One region of the Bacillus shivajii genome, then DNA from elsewhere that is predicted to be linked to it. Evidence: predicted binding sites of a transcription regulator. Region 1 holds the regulator's gene; each other region holds the start of a gene.
What was found. The regulator Rex, encoded in region 1, represses fermentation and respiration genes when NADH is low (regulators of the CRP and FNR family bind a similar motif). The targets are predictions, from matches to a motif close to TTGTGAAATATTTCACAA.
Positions count from the first base shown of each region.

Region 2: LGQ02_RS15095 (DoxX family membrane protein) is a predicted target of Rex. The motif match lies at 1,509-1,526, and genes of this name have one in related genera.
Region 3: adhE (bifunctional acetaldehyde-CoA/alcohol dehydrogenase) is a predicted target of Rex. The motif match lies at 1,354-1,371, and genes of this name have one in related genera.

Region 1 covers NZ_CP084703.1:527,292-530,579, forward strand. Annotated here, with positions in the region: gene LGQ02_RS02650 (ABC transporter ATP-binding protein) at 1-821, opposite strand, end outside; gene moaC (cyclic pyranopterin monophosphate synthase MoaC) at 999-1,478, shown strand; gene LGQ02_RS02660 (redox-sensing transcriptional repressor Rex) at 1,521-2,156, shown strand; gene LGQ02_RS02665 (MDR family MFS transporter) at 2,398-3,288, shown strand, end outside.
Region 2 covers NZ_CP084703.1:3,102,399-3,105,686, reverse strand. Annotated here, with positions in the region: gene LGQ02_RS15105 (YitT family protein) at 1-779, shown strand, start outside; gene LGQ02_RS15100 (hypothetical protein) at 1,122-1,286, shown strand; gene LGQ02_RS15095 (DoxX family membrane protein) at 1,669-2,166, shown strand; gene istB (IS21-like element helper ATPase IstB) at 2,564-3,288, opposite strand, start outside.
Region 3 covers NZ_CP084703.1:198,609-201,896, forward strand. Annotated here, with positions in the region: gene glmS (glutamine--fructose-6-phosphate transaminase (isomerizing)) at 1-425, shown strand, start outside; gene LGQ02_RS01070 (hypothetical protein) at 987-1,214, shown strand; gene adhE (bifunctional acetaldehyde-CoA/alcohol dehydrogenase) at 1,464-3,288, shown strand, end outside.

The DNA of each region.
Region 1 (3,288 bases):
TCTTCCAACTTTTTCACTTCACCTTGTTGTTTTTCATACATTTTCATTTCAAGCTCGAGGCGTTTTGCTTTTTCCTCTAAGTACGCACTGTAGTTTCCGGTGAACTTCACTGTTGAATGAAAGGTTAGCTCGTATACATAATCTACGATTCGATCGAGAAAGTATCGGTCGTGCGAGACAACGAGTATTGCTCCGGGATAGCCAGCTAAATAGTTTTCTAACCAAGTGAGTGTATCTATGTCTAGGTGGTTTGTCGGTTCGTCTAAAATTAAAAGGTCTGGCTTCGTTAATAACAATTTGCCTAAAGAGAGTCTTGTTTTTTGACCACCACTTAAACTGGATATCGGTGTATCGTAATCAAAATCAGAGAAGTTTAACCCAGATAAAATACTGCGAATGTCGGCTTCATATTGGTAACCGCCTTGATCTTTAAAGTCTTGTTGTAATTGATCATATTCTTGCAATACTTTTTCATAGTTTGGTGCACTTGGGTTGCTCATTTTTTCTTCTAATTCTCGTAAATGTTTCTCCATTTGTTTTAAATGGGTGAAAACAGACATCATTTCATCCCAAATTGAGCGGTTCGTATTTAAGCCACTATGTTGGGCTAAATAACCGATTTCAACGTTTTTAGGGATAATAATATCTCCAGAGTCATGAGATAGTTCTCCTGATATAATTTTTAACAATGTTGACTTGCCTGCGCCATTTCGACCGACAAGAGCAATTCGTTCACGACTTTGGACTTCAAGTTTTACATTGGATAATATTGTTTCAGCCCCAAAGGACTTTGTTATTTGTACACATTGTAATAAAATCATATTATTTCATCCTCACCACATCATTGGGTCATTACAAAATAAGTGTACATGACTGTTACGCAAAGTGGCAACATTTGTAGTAAAGTGGAACATGAATTCTTGCTAATCTAGAGAAGGATTGTGCAGTTTGTCCAACTATGGTGTACAATAGACGAAGAGACAAAAGGAGGGGCACCGATGGGTTCGTTTACACATTTTAATGACCAAGGTCGAGCAAAAATGGTCGATATTTCTGACAAACAAGAAACGGTTCGCACAGCTGTGGCGAAAAGCAGTGTCCAAGTGACAAAAGATATTTACGAGGGCATTACTGCAGGAACGATGAAAAAAGGTGACGTTCTTTCCGTTGCACAAGTAGCAGGAGTAATGGCGGCCAAAAATACATCGCAATGGATTCCAATGTGTCATCCATTATCACTCTCAGGTGTGGATATTCATTTTGACTGGGAAGTAAGTGAAGAAACATACATTCTTCTTATTGAAGTTGGTGTGAAGACGAAAGGGAGCACAGGAGTAGAGATGGAGGCGTTAACAGCTGCATCAGCAACAGCACTTACAGTTTATGATATGTGTAAAGCTATAGATAAAGGAATGGTCATTGGCGAGACTTTCTTGCAGGAGAAAACCGGCGGAAAGAGCGGCGACTACAAGAGATAAAAGAGCGATTGAACCAATTCATGATGGTGGGAGGCGAAAAAAATGGATATCGATCAAACAAAAATACCGCAAGCAACTGCAAAAAGGCTGCCGTTATATTATCGTTTTTTAGAAAGCTTGCAAGCATCAGGGAAAAATCGTGTATCTTCAACAGAGTTAAGTGAAGCAGTAAAAGTCGATTCAGCGACGATTCGAAGGGATTTCTCCTATTTCGGCGCGCTAGGAAAGAAAGGGTATGGTTACAACGTCAATTATTTATTAACCTTTTTTAGAAAAACATTAGATCAAGATGAAATAAGAAAGGTTATTTTAGTAGGTGTCGGTAACTTAGGGACTGCCTTATTAAATTACAACTTTACGAAAAGTAACAATATGAGAATTGAGATGGCATTTGATGTTGATGAAAGCAAGGTCGGTCAAAAAATTGGAAGCGTTCCCATTTATCATTTAGATGAAGTAAAAGAACGCATAGCTGGTGAAGCAGAAGTGGCAATGTTAACTGTCCCTTCAGCAGCAGCGCAAGGGATTGCTGATCAGTTAGTAGATGCTGGAATTAAAGGGATCTTAAACTTTACACCAGCAAGGTTATCTGTACCAGACAACGTCCGAGTTCATCATATTGATTTATCTGTAGAACTTCAATCCCTTATCTACTTCTTGAAACATTATCCAATGTAATGAAACGGTTGATACCCTTTCATTGTTGGAAAACGGAACAAAAACGATATATAAGTGTCATCACTTAGACAAGCTGTGGGAGAAATGTACCTGCAGCTTTTTGTATAGGAAGAACTTGTTTTTGATTTCCAAAAAAGTCCTAAATTCTATCATGAAATCATACACATGTTTTGGTATAGTAGAATTATATATTTCGAGAATCGAACATTTTGGCTAACTAATAAGGGAATCAGGTGAAAACATGAGTAAAATTCCACATAAATGGCTCGTATTAATTTCTGTGTTACTTGGTACATTTACAGTCATTTTAAATAACAGTATGTTAAATCCAGCTGTTCCACATATCATGGAGGTTTTTGATGCCGATGCTGTTTCGGCTGGTTGGGTAATTACGATCTTCATGGTAACCATGGGGATTACGATGCCACTTACAGGTTTTTTAAGTGATAAGTTCGGAAAGAAGGAAATGTATTTGTTTGGCGTTTCCCTCTTCTTATTAGGGTCTCTATTAGGGTCGTTTTCATGGAATCTATCATCACTCATTTTTTTCCGTGGGCTTCAAGGAGTCGGTGGCGGATTTATTATGCCCCTTTCCATGGTGTTCATTTTCCAAGTGTTCCCGAAAAAAGAACGAGGGATGGCGACTGGGATTTGGGGAATTGCAGCGATGATGGCACCAACGATTGGACCTACATTAGGTGGTTTCATTATTGAACTTGGTACATGGCAATGGTTATTCTTATGTAATATACCGACAGGTCTTTTAGGATTAACCTTTTCAATGCTTTATCTAAAGCGAACGAAGCGAGCAGACAATTTGAAGTTTGACCGAAGCGGGTTTGTCACAGTGACCCTTGGAGTTGGGGCGATCTTACTTGCTTTAGGGCGAATTAGTGAACTCGCGCATTTATATGACCCACTGAATATATCGTTATTGATCATCGGGGCTATTGCATTGTATTTCTTTGTGAAAATCGAAAACAAAACAGAACAACCTTTACTAGATCTATCGATATTTAAAATTAAAGCTTACGCATACAGTGTTTGGGTCGCAATTATTAGTTCAATTAGTTTGTTTGGTGGAATTTTTCTCATCCCACTGCTTGTACAAAATGTGTATGGTTACGGAGCC
Region 2 (3,288 bases), 1.9 Mb from region 1:
GACTTGAACTAATCCTAGCTCCGAATGACCTCGTTGATGGAGGTGTAACAGCAATAGCGATTATGTCGAACGCGGTGTGGGAATTACCTATTTGGGCCGTGTTTCTTGCTTTAAATATTCCAGCCTTACTATTTGCAGCAAAGTATATGGGAAGAAAGTTCGTGATTCGGACATTGTACGCGAACGTTATAACGAGTATCGGCTTGGCGTGGATGGCTCCAATGCTTCCTATTACAACATCTGAAGTATTAATTGTGTTATATGGTGGTTTCTTACTAGGTATAGGCATCGGATTAGTGGTTAAATTGGGTGGTGCAATTGACGGTACTGAAATGATTGCGATTTGGATTAATAAAAAATACCATATTCCGTTTAGCACATTTTTGTTTGCAATTAATGCAATCATATTATCCATAGCGGCTTTTATTTTTTCTTTGGAGCAAGCGATGTTCTCCGTTGCGATTTTTTTTATCGTTTCTAAAACGATTGATTTTGTATTGGACGGGTTAAATCAAGAGAAGTCGATTACAATTATTTCAGACAAACCTGAAGAAATCGGAGAAATGTTAATTAAGGATTTAGATGTGCAACTGACATATTTATATGGTGAAGGTGGTTATTTAAGAGAGCAAACAAAAGTCATTTACTGTATAACGAACAGGTTTATGTATCCTAAACTTAAAGAAAAAGTACTCTCTGTTGACCGAAATGCGGTATTAGAAGCTTCGATGGTAAATGAAACGGCAGGTATTAAACATAAAAGGTTTAATCGTTTCTAATGGTTGTAATAAAGAGATGGCGGACATAATTAAATTAGTTCAGTTTAAAGGAAGAAAATCGAAAATAACCGCTCATTTATGGAGGGAAAACGTGCCTGCATTATCTCCTTTATTTTTGTTGATATATAAGTGTTATTCAGTTGTTTTCATAAGAAACAACCATATACCTGGTAGAGTTTTTAGGAGATGGAAATAACCTTAGTCCACATGACCATGAGAAAAGACAATTACAATTCACATCAAAAGATGGTGTATTAAATAATTGTCACACGTGGAACAAGAAATTTCTTTATCGAACATTTCATTAGTGAAAATAAAGTTATTAAAGGAGATGCATTTGAAGTGATTGATATTTTATATCAGCTTTTTTCGTTCGCATTCATTTTTGGAATTATTTATTTGCTGGTTGTTCTTATTAAAAGAAATAAAACAAATAAACATCGTCTAGAAAACCTTGAAAAGAAAGTGGTTGTTATAAATGAAAAGCTAGATAAAAATAATCACTAGCTTGCGAGGAAGATGAATCAATGCTAATTGCTTCCGTCCTTGAGTTTGTGGTAAAAAAACCAGGTGCTTGGCACCTGGTTTTTTTGTTGTTAAAAGGTGCTTTTGGCGAAATACAAATGACTTTCCGCCATTAGTGGCTCATTTAACTATACGTGCACTTAGTATAGTCGAAAGTGATGTTTGTCACACTTTATTCACCAGATTGCAACGGAACGTTCACACTTGTGACGGTTTTCACAAGTGTATAGAGTATATAATATAAGTGTAAAGAGTTAGTGATCACTAATAACAACAACTTAATCAAACATGTTAATCATTTAACTGGAATGTCGGAAACCTAAGGAAATAATAAATTCATATTTTACTAGAGGAGGAATTCATCATGTTTATGGACTTTTTAAGAAATAATTCAATCGCAGCGGGGATTTTAGCAGTATTACGTGTGTATTTAGGGTGGCAATGGATGACAGCAGGTTGGTCAAAAGTAACTGGCGGTTTTGATGCATCTGGTTATTTAAATGGTGTTGTGAATAACGAAGCCGTTATCGAGCAATATCCAACGTATCACGCATTCATTGAGGGCTTTGCTTTACCGAATGCTGGGGTATTTAGTTTCATGGTCGCTTGGGGAGAGCTTTTAGTAGGAATAGGCTTACTGTTAGGGATCTTAACAACAGCAGCTGTTTTCTTCGGAATGATTATGAACTTCGCATTCATGTTTGCAGGAACAATATCATCAAATCCATTCTTAGTATTAATCAGTATCTTTGTCATCGCAGCAGGATACAACGCAGGTCGCTACGGTGGAGACCGTTGGGTAATTCCTTACATCCGACAAGTGATCTTTAAGAAAAATGCATCAGCACAATCCGCAGCTTAACAATAAAAGAAAAAAACGCCTATGATGATTACGGCCACTAGAATGTACCACTCTCGCCATGTTTTTTACCACCGAATGACAAGGATATTACCACACAACGCCAACGTGTTTACCATTGAATAAAAAAGCCCTACAGATTAACATTTTAATAATCTTGTAGGACTTTTTTACGTTCAATTAGTTAGATTTGTTATCGAAGTAGTTCTTGATCACTTTTCTGGAACCCTGCCAAATATCCTCCTCCGTCCAAGTTTGAGGAAAAGGCTCCTCACTATAGACACTCAAAAGCTCTGCTTTTAGTTCTTTAGGAAATGGATACCAGGCTTTGTATCCACTCCAATAATAGTATTCTTCTATCTTTCGCAGTTCCTTTCTCGTTAGAGTCGCCATCTTCAACTTACCCACCTAATCCATGACGCTCACGCATAGAAACATCTCCGTCTATCAGAATTTGATAGGAGTCATGGATAATACGATCAAGAATTGCTTCCGCAATTGTTTCATTCCCTAACTTTATATGCCATCCACTAGGGTCAATTTGTGAACAGAAAATCGTCGAAGCAGCTTTATGACGAGATTCTGTAATTTCTAATAGGATTGCTGCTTCATCCGTTGATAGGTCTGTCAGTAACCATTCATCAAGGATGAGTAAATCTACTTTCTTATATTTTTTGATCAATTTCCGGTAGCTGCCGTCTGCGGCTAATTTTGCGAGAGACAGTTCATCCAATAATTCCGGTAAGCGAATGTATTTAACATTATAAAATTGGCGACAAGCAGATACTCCAAAAGCCGTTGCCAAAAATGTTTTACCGGAACCAGTAGGTCCTTTCAATATGATGTTGTGACTGCTTTGGATATAGGTGCAGCCGGCCAGTTTTAATATCAAATCTTTATCTAGTCTTCGATCTTCATGATATTCCAAATCTTCAATACATGCATTTGAATTCAAAAAAGTTGCTGTCTTAATCAAGCGTTGGAGCTTATTACTCTTACGACGGGAATGTTCTAAATCGACGAGTAAACTAAAACGTTCTTCGAAACTCATCTTTTGAAATTCTTTATTTGATGATTGTTCCTTATAAGCTTCCGCCATTCCGCTTAATTTCATTTCGTGTAATT
Region 3 (3,288 bases), 330 kb from region 1:
CTCGCAGCTGTTTCTTCATCGGCCGTGCTGTTGACTACTTCGTTTGTTTAGAAGGAGCATTGAAGCTGAAAGAGATCTCTTACATTCAAGCAGAAGGCTTTGCAGGCGGAGAATTAAAGCACGGAACAATTGCATTAATTGAAGAAGGAACACCAGTGGTTGGCCTTGCAACGCAAGAGCACGTAAACTTAAGCATTCGTGGAAACATGAAAGAAGTTGTTGCACGTGGTGCATCACCTTGCATGATCAGTATGGAAGGTTTCGAAGAGGAAGATGATGCACTTGTCATCCCACGAGTACACGAATACCTTACTCCACTTGTGAGCGTGATTCCACTTCAAATTATCTCTTACTACGCAGCACTACACCGTGACTGCGACGTCGATAAGCCACGTAACTTAGCAAAATCAGTTACAGTAGAATAAGCTAGTAACGCCGAGAGGAATTGTCCTCTCGGCGTTTTTGTGATAAATAGGGGATCTATGAGGTGAATTTATATTTATTTAATGGTTGTATATGGGGATGTATAGCCTTTTTGTTTTAAAAAGTTGATATTTACAATGGTAGTTGTCTGACCTTTATTTTTCGCTCAGTAATTCATGTTTTCTCGGGGATTGAGTCCTACATATTTGAGTCCGGGTCAGCTGAGTCAGACTCATTTTTGTAGGACTCAATTCATGAATAAAAACGAGAAAAAGCGAATGCGAGAGATCTTAAAATGAATAAAAATACAACCCGCCAGCGAAGTTTCCTACTATAATCCAATACACAGCTGCACTAATAAACTACAAATCTATGAATGTTTGTTAATGACTTGTTTTCAGCAAGCTTTTACTAGAGGAATTTTAAAAATAAAATTTCGTAATATTACGGAGGAAGGGAATCTATAATTTCGAATTGAATGATAAACTGTCATTGATTGTTCAATATTTCACAAAGAGATTTGTGATACGATGTACTCAAGAAGAGAAAAGGAGTTGAGACAAATGATCTTGTGCGAATGGAGAGAATTTACAACCGATACGGAGACATATTCCAAAGAGATGTTTGAAACGCTCGTTAATGATGAATTTGAAGCCATGATGTTTGAAGAAAATTGTAACACTCCATCATATATTTGGACGGTAAATCATGTTTGTATTATTAAACAGAACGCCAAATTGTATAGTGATATTTCGATTACAAAGATTCCAAGAAATCCAGTATGTGAGTAATTTTTGTGACATAGTTTGATCAATAATTCACAAAATAATAGACTGTTCATTAAAACAAAACACCAAATTGTACAGTGAGGCTTCGATTACAAAGATTCCAAGAAATAAAGTGTGTGAATAACTATTTTTTTGTTACATCATGCTCAATATTTCACAAAAAACTAAAGTACTTATATTTAATTACCTAATGCCCATCCACATATGTTTTTCTAAAAAATGAAACGAGGATTTAATCAAGGAGGAATCAAAATGGCAACAGCTGAAAAAAAGCAGCAAAGTGTTGAAACAGTCATTGATGAATTAGTGAACAATGGTCAAAAGGCATTAACGGAATTTTTGACGTACGATCAGGAACAGGTAGACAGAATCGTCAAGAAGATGGCATTAGCGGGACTCGAACAACATATGCCACTTGCTAAAATGGCGGTCGAGGAAACAAAACGTGGCGTTTACGAAGACAAGATCATTAAAAATCTATTCGCGACCGAGTACGTGTACAACAACATTAAATATGATAAAACAGTCGGAATTGTCGAGGAGCATGAGCAAGAAGGTGTCATTCACATTGCCGAACCAGTAGGTGTTGTAGCAGGTGTAACACCGGTCACAAACCCAACGTCAACAACGATGTTTAAGGCTTTAGTTGCCATTAAGACACGAAACCCAATTATTTTCGCTTTTCATCCCTCCGCACAAAAATCAAGCAGTGAAGCGGCAAAAACACTTCGTGAGGCAGCGATTGAAGCAGGCGCACCTGAACATTGTATCCAATGGATTGAAGTTCCGTCCATTAAAGCAACACAGGAGCTGATGAATCATACAGGTGTCGCACTCGTACTAGCAACCGGCGGAGCTGGGATGGTGAAATCAGCTTACAGCACAGGAAAGCCAGCATTAGGCGTTGGACCTGGGAATGTTCCTTGTTATATTGAAAAAACAGCAAGTGTTAAACGCGCTGTGAACGACTTAATCTTATCGAAAACCTTTGATAACGGAATGATTTGTGCTTCTGAGCAAGCCGTCATCGTCGATAAGGAGATTTATGAACCTGTAAAACAGGAAATGCTGTACAATGGTTGTCATGTTTTAACTGAGACAGAAAAGCGCAAGGTTGAAAAGCTAGTCATAAATGAAGAAGCATGTGCTGTTAATGGAGAGATTGTTGGTCTTCCAGCCTATGAAATTGCGAAAAAAGCAGGTGTTAATGTTCCTGCAAATACGAAGATTTTAATTGCAGAATTAACGGCCGTTGGTCCAGATCATCCCCTTTCAAGAGAAAAGTTGAGTCCGGTATTGGCCATGTATCAAGTGAATAGCTCAGAGGAAGGGCTTGAGCGTGCAGAGCAAATGCTAGAGTTCGGAGGCCTTGGACACTCAGCGGTGATTCATTCAGAAAGTGAAGCCATGATTCAAGCGTTCGGGATGAGAATGAAAGCCGGAAGAATCATTACAAATGCTCCTTCATCTCAAGGTGCAATTGGCGACATTTATAATGCGTATCTGCCGTCTCTGACTCTCGGCTGCGGATCATATGGGAAAAACTCTGTCTCCTCAAACGTCAGTGCGGTCCACCTTTTAAATATAAAACGAATTGCGAGAAGGAATGTGAATATGCAGTGGTTTAAAGTTCCACCAAAAGTATACTTTGAAAAGTATTCTACTCAGTATTTATCAAAAATGCCAAATATCTCAAAAGTCTTTATTGTAACTGACCCTCACATGGTTAACTTGGGCTATGTTGATAAGGTCTTATACTATTTAAGGAAACGCGCGGACTATGTTCACGCTGAAATTTTCTCAGATGTCGAGCCAGATCCTTCGATTGAAACGGTCATGAAGGGCGCTGAGAGAATGAGGAAGTTTCAACCTGATTGTATTATTACACTTGGCGGAGGGTCAGCAATGGATGCAGCGAAAGGGATGTGGCTCTTCTATGAACATCCGGATGCTGATTTTAAAGGCATGAAACAAAAGTTTTTAGACATTCGTAAACGCGTATTTAAGTATCCGAAACTAGGAGAGAAAGCTCAATTTGTCGCGATTCCAACGACTTCCGGTACCGGTTCTGAGGTGA